3 regions of the Telluria sp. LT2P80 genome follow, and region 1 is predicted to be linked to each of the others. Evidence: predicted binding sites of a transcription regulator. Region 1 holds the regulator's gene; each other region holds the start of a gene.
What was found. Region 1 encodes sigma-54, which starts transcription at its own class of promoters, with help from an activator protein. Its sites were predicted from a motif close to TGGCANGNAANCTGCTTT; they were not measured.

Region 1 (3,276 bases):
AGCCCGCCACGTTCCGCCAGAAGCGCGACGGCGGCCCGAACCTGTGGGTCGAAGGCCAGGCCGAACGCATCGAATATGACGAACGTTCGGAGCTGGTGCGCCTGTACTCGAACGCCATCGTCAAGGAACTCGAAAACGACCGGATGACCAACCAGATGACCGGCCCGTTCATCTCGTACGACAACCGCAAGGAAGTCGTCGCCGTGCGCAATGACGTCAGCGGCGAGAGCAAGGTTGGCGGCGGGCGCGGCACGCTGATCCTGGCGCCCAAGCGTGCGCCGGCCGGAGGCACGCAATGACGGAACTGAACGATCGCAGCACGCTGGTCGTCAAGGGCCTGCAGAAAAGCTATGGCAAGCGCCTGGTCGTGCGCGACGTGTCGCTGGATGTCGAATGCGGCGAAGTGGTGGGGTTGCTGGGCCCGAACGGCGCCGGCAAGACTACTTCGTTCTACATGATCGTCGGCCTGGTGCCGTCGGACGCCGGCTCGATCAGCATCAACGGCACCGACATCACCAGCCTGCCGATCCATCGCCGCGCGGTGCTCGGCCTGTCGTACCTGCCGCAGGAAGCCTCGGTGTTTCGCAAGCTGACGGTGGAAGAGAACATCCGCGCCGTGCTCGAACTGCAGAAGGTTAACGGCAAGTCGCTCACCAAAACCGAGATCAGCGACCGCCTCGATACCTTGCTGGCCGACCTGCAGATCGAGAAGCTGCGCGAGAATCCGGCACTGTCGCTGTCGGGCGGCGAGCGGCGCCGCGTGGAGATCGCGCGCGCCCTGGCGACCAACCCGCGCTTCGTCCTGCTCGACGAACCGTTTGCCGGCGTCGACCCGATCGCCGTGATCGAGATCCAGCGCATCGTACGCTTCCTCAAGGAGCGCAAGATCGGCGTCCTGATCACCGACCACAATGTCCGCGAGACGCTTGGCATCTGCGACCGCGCCTACATCATCAATCAGGGCGCGGTGCTCGCATCCGGCCGTCCCGACGATATCATCGCCGACGAGTCGGTGCGCCGCGTGTACCTTGGTGAACATTTCCGCATGTAAGCCATACTCAATTGATGAAACAGTCCCTTCAGCTCCGCACTTCGCAGCACCTGGCGCTCACGCCACAGCTGCAGCAATCGATCCGGTTGCTGCAGCTGTCGACGCTCGAACTGCATCAGGAGATCGAGCAGATACTGGGCGATAACCCGCTGCTCGAAAGGCTCGACGACCCGCTCGATCATTCGGTGCGCCTGCTGGCCGATGGGGCCATCAACAATGCGCCGGCACCTGGCGAGGCGCCGCCGGCGCCAGGCCAGCAGGCCGAAGGCGAGGGCAGCGCGCCGGCTGAGGGCGAGGGCGCTGAAGGCGGTGCGGTCGATGGCGACCGGCCCGACAACGAGTGGAGCGAAGGCAGCGGAACGTCGTCCGGCAGCGCCAGCAGCGACGACGAAGACGGCCGCCCGCAGCTGGAGGCGTGCGCGATCACGCTGCGCGAACACCTGATGGAACAGGTGCGCGAAACGCTGCTGTCAACGCGCGACCGCGCGCTGGCCGAACTGGTGATCGACGCGCTCGACGACAACGGCTACCTGGAAGAACCGCTCGACGACATCCACGCACGCCTGCCCGAAGAACTCGAGGTCGACCTCGACGAACTGCGCTGCGCGCTGGCGATGGTGCAGAGCATGGACCCGGTGGGCGTGGGCGCGCGCAGCGCGGCCGAATGCCTGGCGCTGCAGATCCGGCGCATGCCGGGCGTGCCGATGGTCACGCGCCGCATGGCCCTGAAGATCGTCGAAGGCTACCTGACCTGGTTCGCGCAGCGCGAATACAGCAAACTGAAAAAAGCGCTCGATTGCGACGACGAAGACCTGCGCGAAGTGCAGGCCGTGGTCCGCCAGTGCAATCCGCATCCGGGCGCCGCGTTCGCGTCGAACGTGTCAGATTACGTGGTGCCGGACGTGATCGTGCGGCGCGCCAAGAATGGCTGGGCGGTCACGCTGAACCAGGACGTGATGCCGCGCCTGCGCGTCAACAGCCTGTACGCGACCATGCTCAAGCAGGGCCGCAGCGAGAGCCAGATGGGCGCGCAGATGCAAGAGGCGAAGTGGCTCATCAAGAATATGCGCCAGCGTTTCGACACGATCCTGCGTGTGGCCGAGGCGATTGTCGAACGCCAGCGCAACTTTTTCAGCCATGGCGCAGTTGCCATGCGGCCCCTTGTTTTGCGTGAGATAGCTGATACACTAGGTCTGCATGAGAGCACCATCTCTCGTGTCACAACCCAGAAATACATGCTGACCCCGCACGGCATGTTCGAGTTGAAGTATTTCTTCGGTAGCCACGTTGCCACCGAAGCGGGAGGCGAAGCATCCTCAACGGCAATCCGTGCGCTCATCGCACAATTGACAGGAGCAGAAGACCCTAAGAATCCATTATCCGACAGCAAGATCGCGGAAATGCTCGGGGAACAAGGCATGGTCATTGCGCGCAGGACGGTCGCAAAATACCGTGAAGCGCTCAAGATCCCCCCCGTCAGTCTCCGCAAAGCCTTGTAACAACGCCGCTCATACAGTCTGTGCCTTCAGCTCCTGTGTGGTGCAAGCGACGTGACATCTTCAAAGGAGTGTGTATGAACCTCACCATCAGTGGTCACCATCTCGAAGTAACCCCTGCCATCCGTGAATACGTTCAGAATAAGCTGGAACGCATTATTCGCCATTTCGATCAAGTCATAGATACCCACGTCTTCCTGGCCGTCGATAACCTCACTGAAAAAGAAAAAAGGCAAAAAGCTGAAATCAATGTCCAGGTGTCGGGCAAGACCCTGCACGTGGCGAGCGTCGCGCAAGACCTGTATGCCGCGATCGACATGTTGATGGATAAACTGGATCGACAAATCCTGAAGCACAAGCAGATGCTCAAAGACCATAACCGCACAGCGATCAAACGCCTGGACGTCGACGAAGCAGACGTCGCTGCCGCCTGATCGAGCGCAGGTCACCACCGCCAGGGGCGTCTTTTCGGGACGCCCTTTTTGCATCCCGCTGCCGGTAAAATACGTGTTTCCTTTCGATGGATCACGCCATGTCCGAACACGTCCTGACCCGCATCGCCAACCGCACCGGCATCATCACCCTCGACCGTCCCAAGGCGCTCAATTCGCTGTCGCTGGACATGGTGCGCGCGCTGACCGCGATCCTTCTTGACTGGCAGCTCGACGCCGCCGTCGATGCGGTCGTGATCACCAGCAGCAGCGAAAAAGCGCTGTGCGCGGGCGGCGA
Region 2 (3,276 bases), on a different contig from region 1:
CTGGCAGCAGCCGACCGCGACGATGAGCACGACCACGGGCGCAGGTTTCGATGAATACGTGGCCGACCCGGCGCGCCCGGTGCCGTACATCGGCTACCCGGCGCTGGGCGTGCCGCGCGAATACATGGTGTCGGACCAGCGCTTTGCCGCCACCCGGCCCGACGTGCTGGTGTACCAGAGCGCCGTGCTGGAAGAGGATGTGACGGTCGCCGGGCCGGTCACGCCCAAGCTGTTCGTGTCCACGAGTGGCACCGACGCCGACTGGGTCGTCAAGCTGATCGATGTCTACCCGGCCAGTTTCCCGACCCCGGCAGCCGAGCGGGGCGGCGATGTCGGCCCGCCCACGGTGAGTCTGGGTGGCTTCCAGCAACTGGTGCGTGGCAATCCGCTGCGCGGCAAGTTCCGCAACAGCTATGAAAAGCCCGAACCGTTCGTGCCGGGCAAGGTCGAACCCATCAAGTATGAACTGGGCCAGGTGAACCACACCTTCCGGCGCGGTCACCGGATCATGGTGCAGGTGCAAAGCTCGTGGTTCCCGCTGATCGACCTGAATCCGCAAACGTTCATGCGCATTCCCGACGCACAGCCCGGCGACTTCAAGAAAGCGACCCAGCGCGTGTATCACGCGCCAGGAACGGCGTCCGGGCTGGAACTGATGGTGCTGCCGAACCCGGGTAGCGCCAACTAGGTCAGGCGCCGATCCACGGCAGGCCGGCCGTGCACCAGCCGCCGATCGTCTTGCGGTGCCCGTCGCCGTCGCGATCGCCTTCGAACCCTTCCAGGATGTCGAAGGCGTTTGCATAGCCCAGCTCGGTCGCCACGCGCGCGCCGTGGCGCGAGCGCACGCCCGAGCGGCACAGGAACAGCAGCACGTCGTCCTTGCCGGCTACCTGTTCGAGCTGTGCGCCAAAGTCCGGATTGGGGGCGCCGCCCGGATAGGTGGCCCACTGCACTGCCAGGTGCTGCGCCTGGCCGATCGCGACGCGGCCCACCCAGTCGCGTTCGGCGTTGGTGCGCACGTCGACCAGCTTGACGTCCGGGCTGCTCTGGAGCAGGTCGAATGCTTCCTGAGGCGTCACTGCACCAGCGTAGGGCTGGTCAGCGCCACGCTGGCGCGCCGCCGTGAGAATCTGTTCTTTGATCATGTCGGGTTGGTCCATTCATCGTTTGTCATCGTCAATGCACCATCCTGGAGCGCAGTCGGGTGCGCTCAATTGGTGCAAGCACGTAGAATTGCTCGTTAGTGGTGCAAATCGGCGTACAGGTAAATCTTGCCATACGCCCCCGGTCGAGGCGATTTTATGGGTAAACTAACCCATTGCCCAAGAACGATTTGCGCATAGCCTCATGCACTGAAGTTGGCATCGTCGTTGACACCCAGTTGGCACATTTCGTGCTTCATCATGATGCAAGTTGTCGGTTCGCATAGACTGACATCCCTTTTTCAATTAGGAGATTCCGAATGGCAAAGTCCGCCGCAGATGTAATGCAAATGGTCAAAGACAACGAAGTCAAATTCGTTGATTTACGCTTCGCCGATACCCGCGGCAAGGAACAACACGTCACGGTCCCGGTGTCGCACTTCGACCTGGACAAATTCGAATCCGGCCACGCCTTCGACGGTTCGTCGATCGCCGGCTGGAAAGGTATTGAAGCGTCGGACATGCTCCTGATCCCGGATGCAAACACCGCCAATATCGACCCGTTCATGGAAGAGACCACGCTGTTCATGCAGTGCGACGTCGTCGAGCCATCGGACGGCAAGGGCTACGACCGCGATCCGCGCTCGATCGCCAAGCGCGCTGAAGCCTACCTGAAATCGTCGGGCATCGGCGACACCGCCTACTTCGGCCCAGAGCCAGAGTTCTTCATCTTCGACGCCGTGCGCTGGAAGCTGGACATGTCGGGTTGCTTTGTCAAGATCGATTCCGAAGAAGCATCGTGGTCGACCGACAAGGAATTTGAAGGCGGCAACAGCGGTCATCGTCCAGGCGTGAAGGGCGGCTATTTCCCAGTGCCACCAGTCGACTCGTTCCAGGACATGCGCTCCGAAATGTGCCTGATCCTCGAATCGATGGGCATCCCGGTTGAAGTGCACCACCACGAAGTCGCCGGCGCCGGTCAGAATGAAATCGGCACCAAGTTCTCGACGCTGATCGAGCGCGCCGACTGGACCCAGAACATGAAATACGTGATCTGGAACGTGGCCCACAGCTACGGCAAGACCGCGACCTTCATGCCAAAGCCAATGGCTGGCGACAACGGTTCGGGCATGCACGTGCACCAGTCGATCTGGAAAGATGGCAAGAACCTGTTCGCAGGCGACGGCTATGCAGGTCTGTCGGACACGGCCCTGTTCTACATCGGCGGCATCATCAAGCACGCCCGCGCCCTGAACGCGATCACCAATCCAGGCACCAACTCGTACAAGCGCCTGGTGCCAGGCTTCGAAGCCCCGGTCAAGCTGGCGTATTCGGCCCGTAACCGTTCGGCCTCGATCCGCATCCCGCACGTGGCGAACCCGAAAGGCCGCCGCATCGAGACGCGTTTCCCGGATCCACTGGCGAACGTCTACCTGTGCTTCGCAGCACTGATGATGGCCGGTCTGGATGGTATCCAGAACAAGATCCACCCGGGCGAAGCGGCAACGAAAGACCTGTACCATCTGCCGCCTGAAGAAGACAAGCTGATCCCGACGGTGTGCGCATCGCTGGAAGAAGCACTGGACGCACTGAACGAAGACCGCGAGTTCCTGACCCGTGGCGGCGTGTTCAGCGACAGCATGATCGATGCCTACATCGACCTGAAGATGCAGGAAGTCCAGCGCATGCGCATGACCCCGCACCCAGCCGAATTCGACATGTACTACTCGTCGTAATCGGTCCATCCAGGCTGGCACGGATGTGCATCGCGCCGGCCTGGCGGGTAGAACAAACGCGGGGAAAGCCATGCTTTCCCCGCGTTTTTTGTTGCTTGGAGTTTATATTCCTTGGGGTATAGTCGGGCGCATCTACAATAGCGTGCCCTTGCGACCAACCGGGATGGGAATGACAAATAGTGTGTTTCAGGCCAGTGTGGCCGTTTTTACCGCCGTGTTTGCCTCAGTGCTGCTGTGCGCCAGTGCGCAGGCGCAAATCTACCGTTGTACCGATGCCAATGGCCGGCCGCTGTACACCGACACCAAGGTCGGCAAGTGCCAGCTGATCGACACCGGCTACAGCGCGCCGCCGGCAGCCTCGGCCCCGATTCCTGCACCGCGCTCGGCGGGCGGTGGGG
Region 3 (3,276 bases), on a different contig from region 1:
TGTTCTCGGCCCGCATCGCGGGCAAGACCGAAGCCTGGTCGACCAACTTCGACCTGTACAGCGTGCCCGCGGCAGGCGGCACCGCGCCGCGCAACCTGACGGCGGACAATCCGGCCTGGGACACCAAGGGCACGTTCTCGCCCGATGGCCGCACCCTGGCTTACCTGGCGATGGCGCGCCCCGGCTTCGAGGCCGACCGCTACCAGATCATGCTGATGGATGTGGCGACCGGCCAGAAGCGCCCGCTGGCGGCGAACTGGGATCGCTCGGCCGGCAGCCTGGTCTGGCGCGCCGATGGCAAGGCGCTGATCGTCGATGCGGAAGACGTCGGCCAGCACCGTCTGTTCTCCATCGACGTGGCCGGCGGCAAGGTCACCCCGCTGACCGACACCGGCGCCGTGGGCGCGTTCGATCTGCGCCGTGATACGCTGGTCTATACCCATGCGAACCTGTCCGCTGGCGCGCAGTTGTTCTCGATGAAGCTGGGCGCCAAGCCGAAGCAGCTGACCACGTTGAATAGCGAGCTGCTGAAGGATGTGCGCTGGGGCGAGGCCGAGCAGTTCTCGTTCGCCGGCGCCAATGGCGACACCGTCTACGGTTACGTGATGAAGCCGTGGAATGCGCAGCCAGGCCAACAATATCCGGTGGCGTTCATCGTCCACGGCGGGCCGCAAGGCAGCTTCGGCAACAGCTGGAGCTATCGCTGGAATCCGCAGACCTATGCCGGCGCAGGTTACGCGGCCGTGTTCATCGACTTCCACGGTTCGACCGGCTACGGCCAGAAGTTCACCGACTCGATCAGCAACGACTGGGGCGGCAAGCCACTGGTCGACCTGCAAAAAGGCTACGACGCCGCGGTGAAGAAGTTCCCATGGCTGGACCGCTCACGCGACTGCGCACTGGGCGCGTCGTACGGCGGCTACATGATGAACTGGATCGCCGGTAACTGGTCGGATGAGTTCAAGTGCATCGTCAATCACGACGGCGTGTTCGACACACGCGGCATGGCCTACTCGACCGAGGAGCAGTGGTTCACGGATTGGGAAAACGGCGGGCCGTACTACAAGGTGCCGGATAACCATGAGCGTTTCAATCCGGTTCATCACGTTGCGAAATGGAAGACGCCGATGCTGGTGATCCAGGGCGATCTGGATTTCCGGATTCCAACAGCGCAGGCGCTGGGGACGTTCACGGCGCTGCAGCGTCAAGGGGTCGAGAGCAAGCTGCTGGTGTTCCCGGATGAGAATCACTGGGTGCTCAAGCCGGCTAATTCGGTGCAGTGGCATCACACCGTGAATGGGTGGCTGGATCGGTTCTTGAAGGCGCAGCCAGCGAAGTAAAGCTGCAATGAAAAAAGCCCGCTGGGGAAGCGGGCTTTTTCGACTACATTAAATATTAGTCAGCAGCAGGCTCATCATCAGCACCAGCCACGCTATTTTTCTCAAACGCGCCTTTGACTGCGGCATTAGTCGAGTTCGACGCGACCTGCCAAGTGACGGCGCTAGTGCCAACATTTGGCGTAAAGATAACAGTAGTGCCACTGGTATTCGCACCAATGTCTTTCAGCGTCATGGTAATTTTGCCAGCCTCGGTAACCGTCAGACCGGAGACTTCGTTTGTTTCGGTGAAGGTTGTAAAGGCGGCGGGGTTGCTCGTCGTGTTGCAATTGGTTGCCGCGCCGTTTTCTTGAGCGCAAAGTGCAACCGCCGTCTTGTATGGGTCAACCACACCCAGAGCATTTGCCGCTTTAGCACGTGCGGTATAGTTGCTGTACTGCGGAATTGCAACAGCAGCCAGAATACCGATAATCGCAACAACGATCATCAGTTCGATCAGAGTGAAGCCGCCTTCGGCTTTTTTGCTTGGCATTTGCTTGAAGTTCATTTTAAATCTCCAGGTGGGTATTTCAAAAAGTGGACCTACGTATCTTGTGCTGCTCACTGCTACGCTTTCTTATATGCAAGCGCTGTGCCAGCCCAAAAATGGCGTAAAACGGTCGATTTTATGAACAACAAACCAACAAAACCCTGTTCCAGCACAAAAAACGGCACCTCGGATGACAAAATTTGTCAGTGCCCTACAGCAATTTTTGTCACACGCGATGCGTATCAACAAAAAGTGGCGCACCAAATAGAAAACGGGGAGCTCGCGCTCCCCGTTTTAGCTTTCGATCAATAGATCGTCAGAATTACAGCATGGCCTTCAGCAGACGCGCCATTTCCGACGGGTTCTTGGTGACGGTGATGCCGCAGGCTTCCATGATTTCCAGCTTCGCTTGCGCAGTATCTGCACCGCCCGAGATCAACGCGCCGGCGTGGCCCATGCGCTTGCCTGGTGGCGCGGTGACGCCAGCGATGAAGCCGACGACTGGCTTCTTCATGTTGTCCTTGATCCAGTAAGCCGCGTTGGCTTCGTCCGGACCACCGATTTCGCCGATCATGATGACCGCGTCGGTATCAGGATCGTCGTTGAACATCTGCATGATGTCGATGTGCTTCAGACCGTTGATCGGATCGCCGCCGATGCCGACTGCCGACGACTGGCCCAGGCCCAGTGCGGTCAGCTGTGCAACTGCTTCATACGTCAAGGTACCCGAACGCGAGACGACGCCGATGCGGCCCTTGCGGTGGATGTGACCTGGCATGATGCCGATCTTGATTTCGTCAGGGGTGATCAGGCCTGGGCAGTTAGGGCCCAGCAGCAGGGTCTTCGAACCCGACTTGGCCATACGGTCCTTGATTTCCATCATGTCACGGACTGGAATGCCTTCGGTGATGCAAATCGCCAGATCCAGCTCGGCTTCGACGGCTTCCCAGATTGCAGCGGCTGCGCCTGCTGGTGGGACGTAGATGACCGACACGTTGGCGCCGGTTTCTTTTTTCGCTTCAGCAACGGTTGCGAAAATCGGGATGCCTTCGAAATCTTCGCCGGCTTTCTTCGGGTTCACGCCAGCAACGAATGCTTCCTTGCCGTTTGCGTACTCGCGGCACATGCGGGTGTGGAACTGACCGGTCTTGCCGGTGATGCCCTGGGTGACTACTTTGGTATCTTTGTTGATCAGAATCGACATTTTTTTATTTCCTTAGCAATTAGGCTTGACCGGCAGCAGCGGCGACGACCGACTTGGCTGCGTCTTCCATCGTGTCTGCGGCGATGATTGGCAGGCCCGATTCGGCCAGCATCTTCTTGCCCAGGTCTTCGTTGGTGCCCTTCATGCGCACGACCAGCGGCACTTGCAGCGAAACGGCTTTCGATGCAGCGATCACGCCTTCGGCG

Region 2: a site for sigma-54 is predicted at 1,383-1,400, ahead of glnA (type I glutamate--ammonia ligase). Genes of this name have one in related genera too.
Region 3: a site for sigma-54 is predicted at 1,957-1,974, ahead of AC56LW_RS18020 (pilin). Genes of this name have one in related genera too.

The regions. Positions count from the first base shown of each region.
Region 1 covers NZ_JCASIO010000006.1:100,452-103,727, forward strand. Annotated here, with positions in the region: gene lptA (lipopolysaccharide transport periplasmic protein LptA) at 1-299, shown strand, start outside; gene lptB (LPS export ABC transporter ATP-binding protein) at 296-1,051, shown strand; gene AC56LW_RS16340 (RNA polymerase factor sigma-54) at 1,066-2,550, shown strand; gene hpf (ribosome hibernation-promoting factor, HPF/YfiA family) at 2,625-2,981, shown strand; gene AC56LW_RS16350 (enoyl-CoA hydratase/isomerase family protein) at 3,080-3,276, shown strand, end outside.
Region 2 covers NZ_JCASIO010000002.1:339,940-343,215, forward strand. Annotated here, with positions in the region: gene AC56LW_RS07865 (CocE/NonD family hydrolase) at 1-688, shown strand, start outside; gene AC56LW_RS07870 (rhodanese-like domain-containing protein) at 690-1,145, opposite strand; gene glnA (type I glutamate--ammonia ligase) at 1,463-2,878, shown strand; gene AC56LW_RS07880 (DUF4124 domain-containing protein) at 3,075-3,276, shown strand, end outside.
Region 3 covers NZ_JCASIO010000007.1:131,907-135,182, forward strand. Annotated here, with positions in the region: gene AC56LW_RS18015 (S9 family peptidase) at 1-1,340, shown strand, start outside; gene AC56LW_RS18020 (pilin) at 1,396-1,884, opposite strand; gene sucD (succinate--CoA ligase subunit alpha) at 2,189-3,070, opposite strand; gene sucC (ADP-forming succinate--CoA ligase subunit beta) at 3,090-3,276, opposite strand, start outside.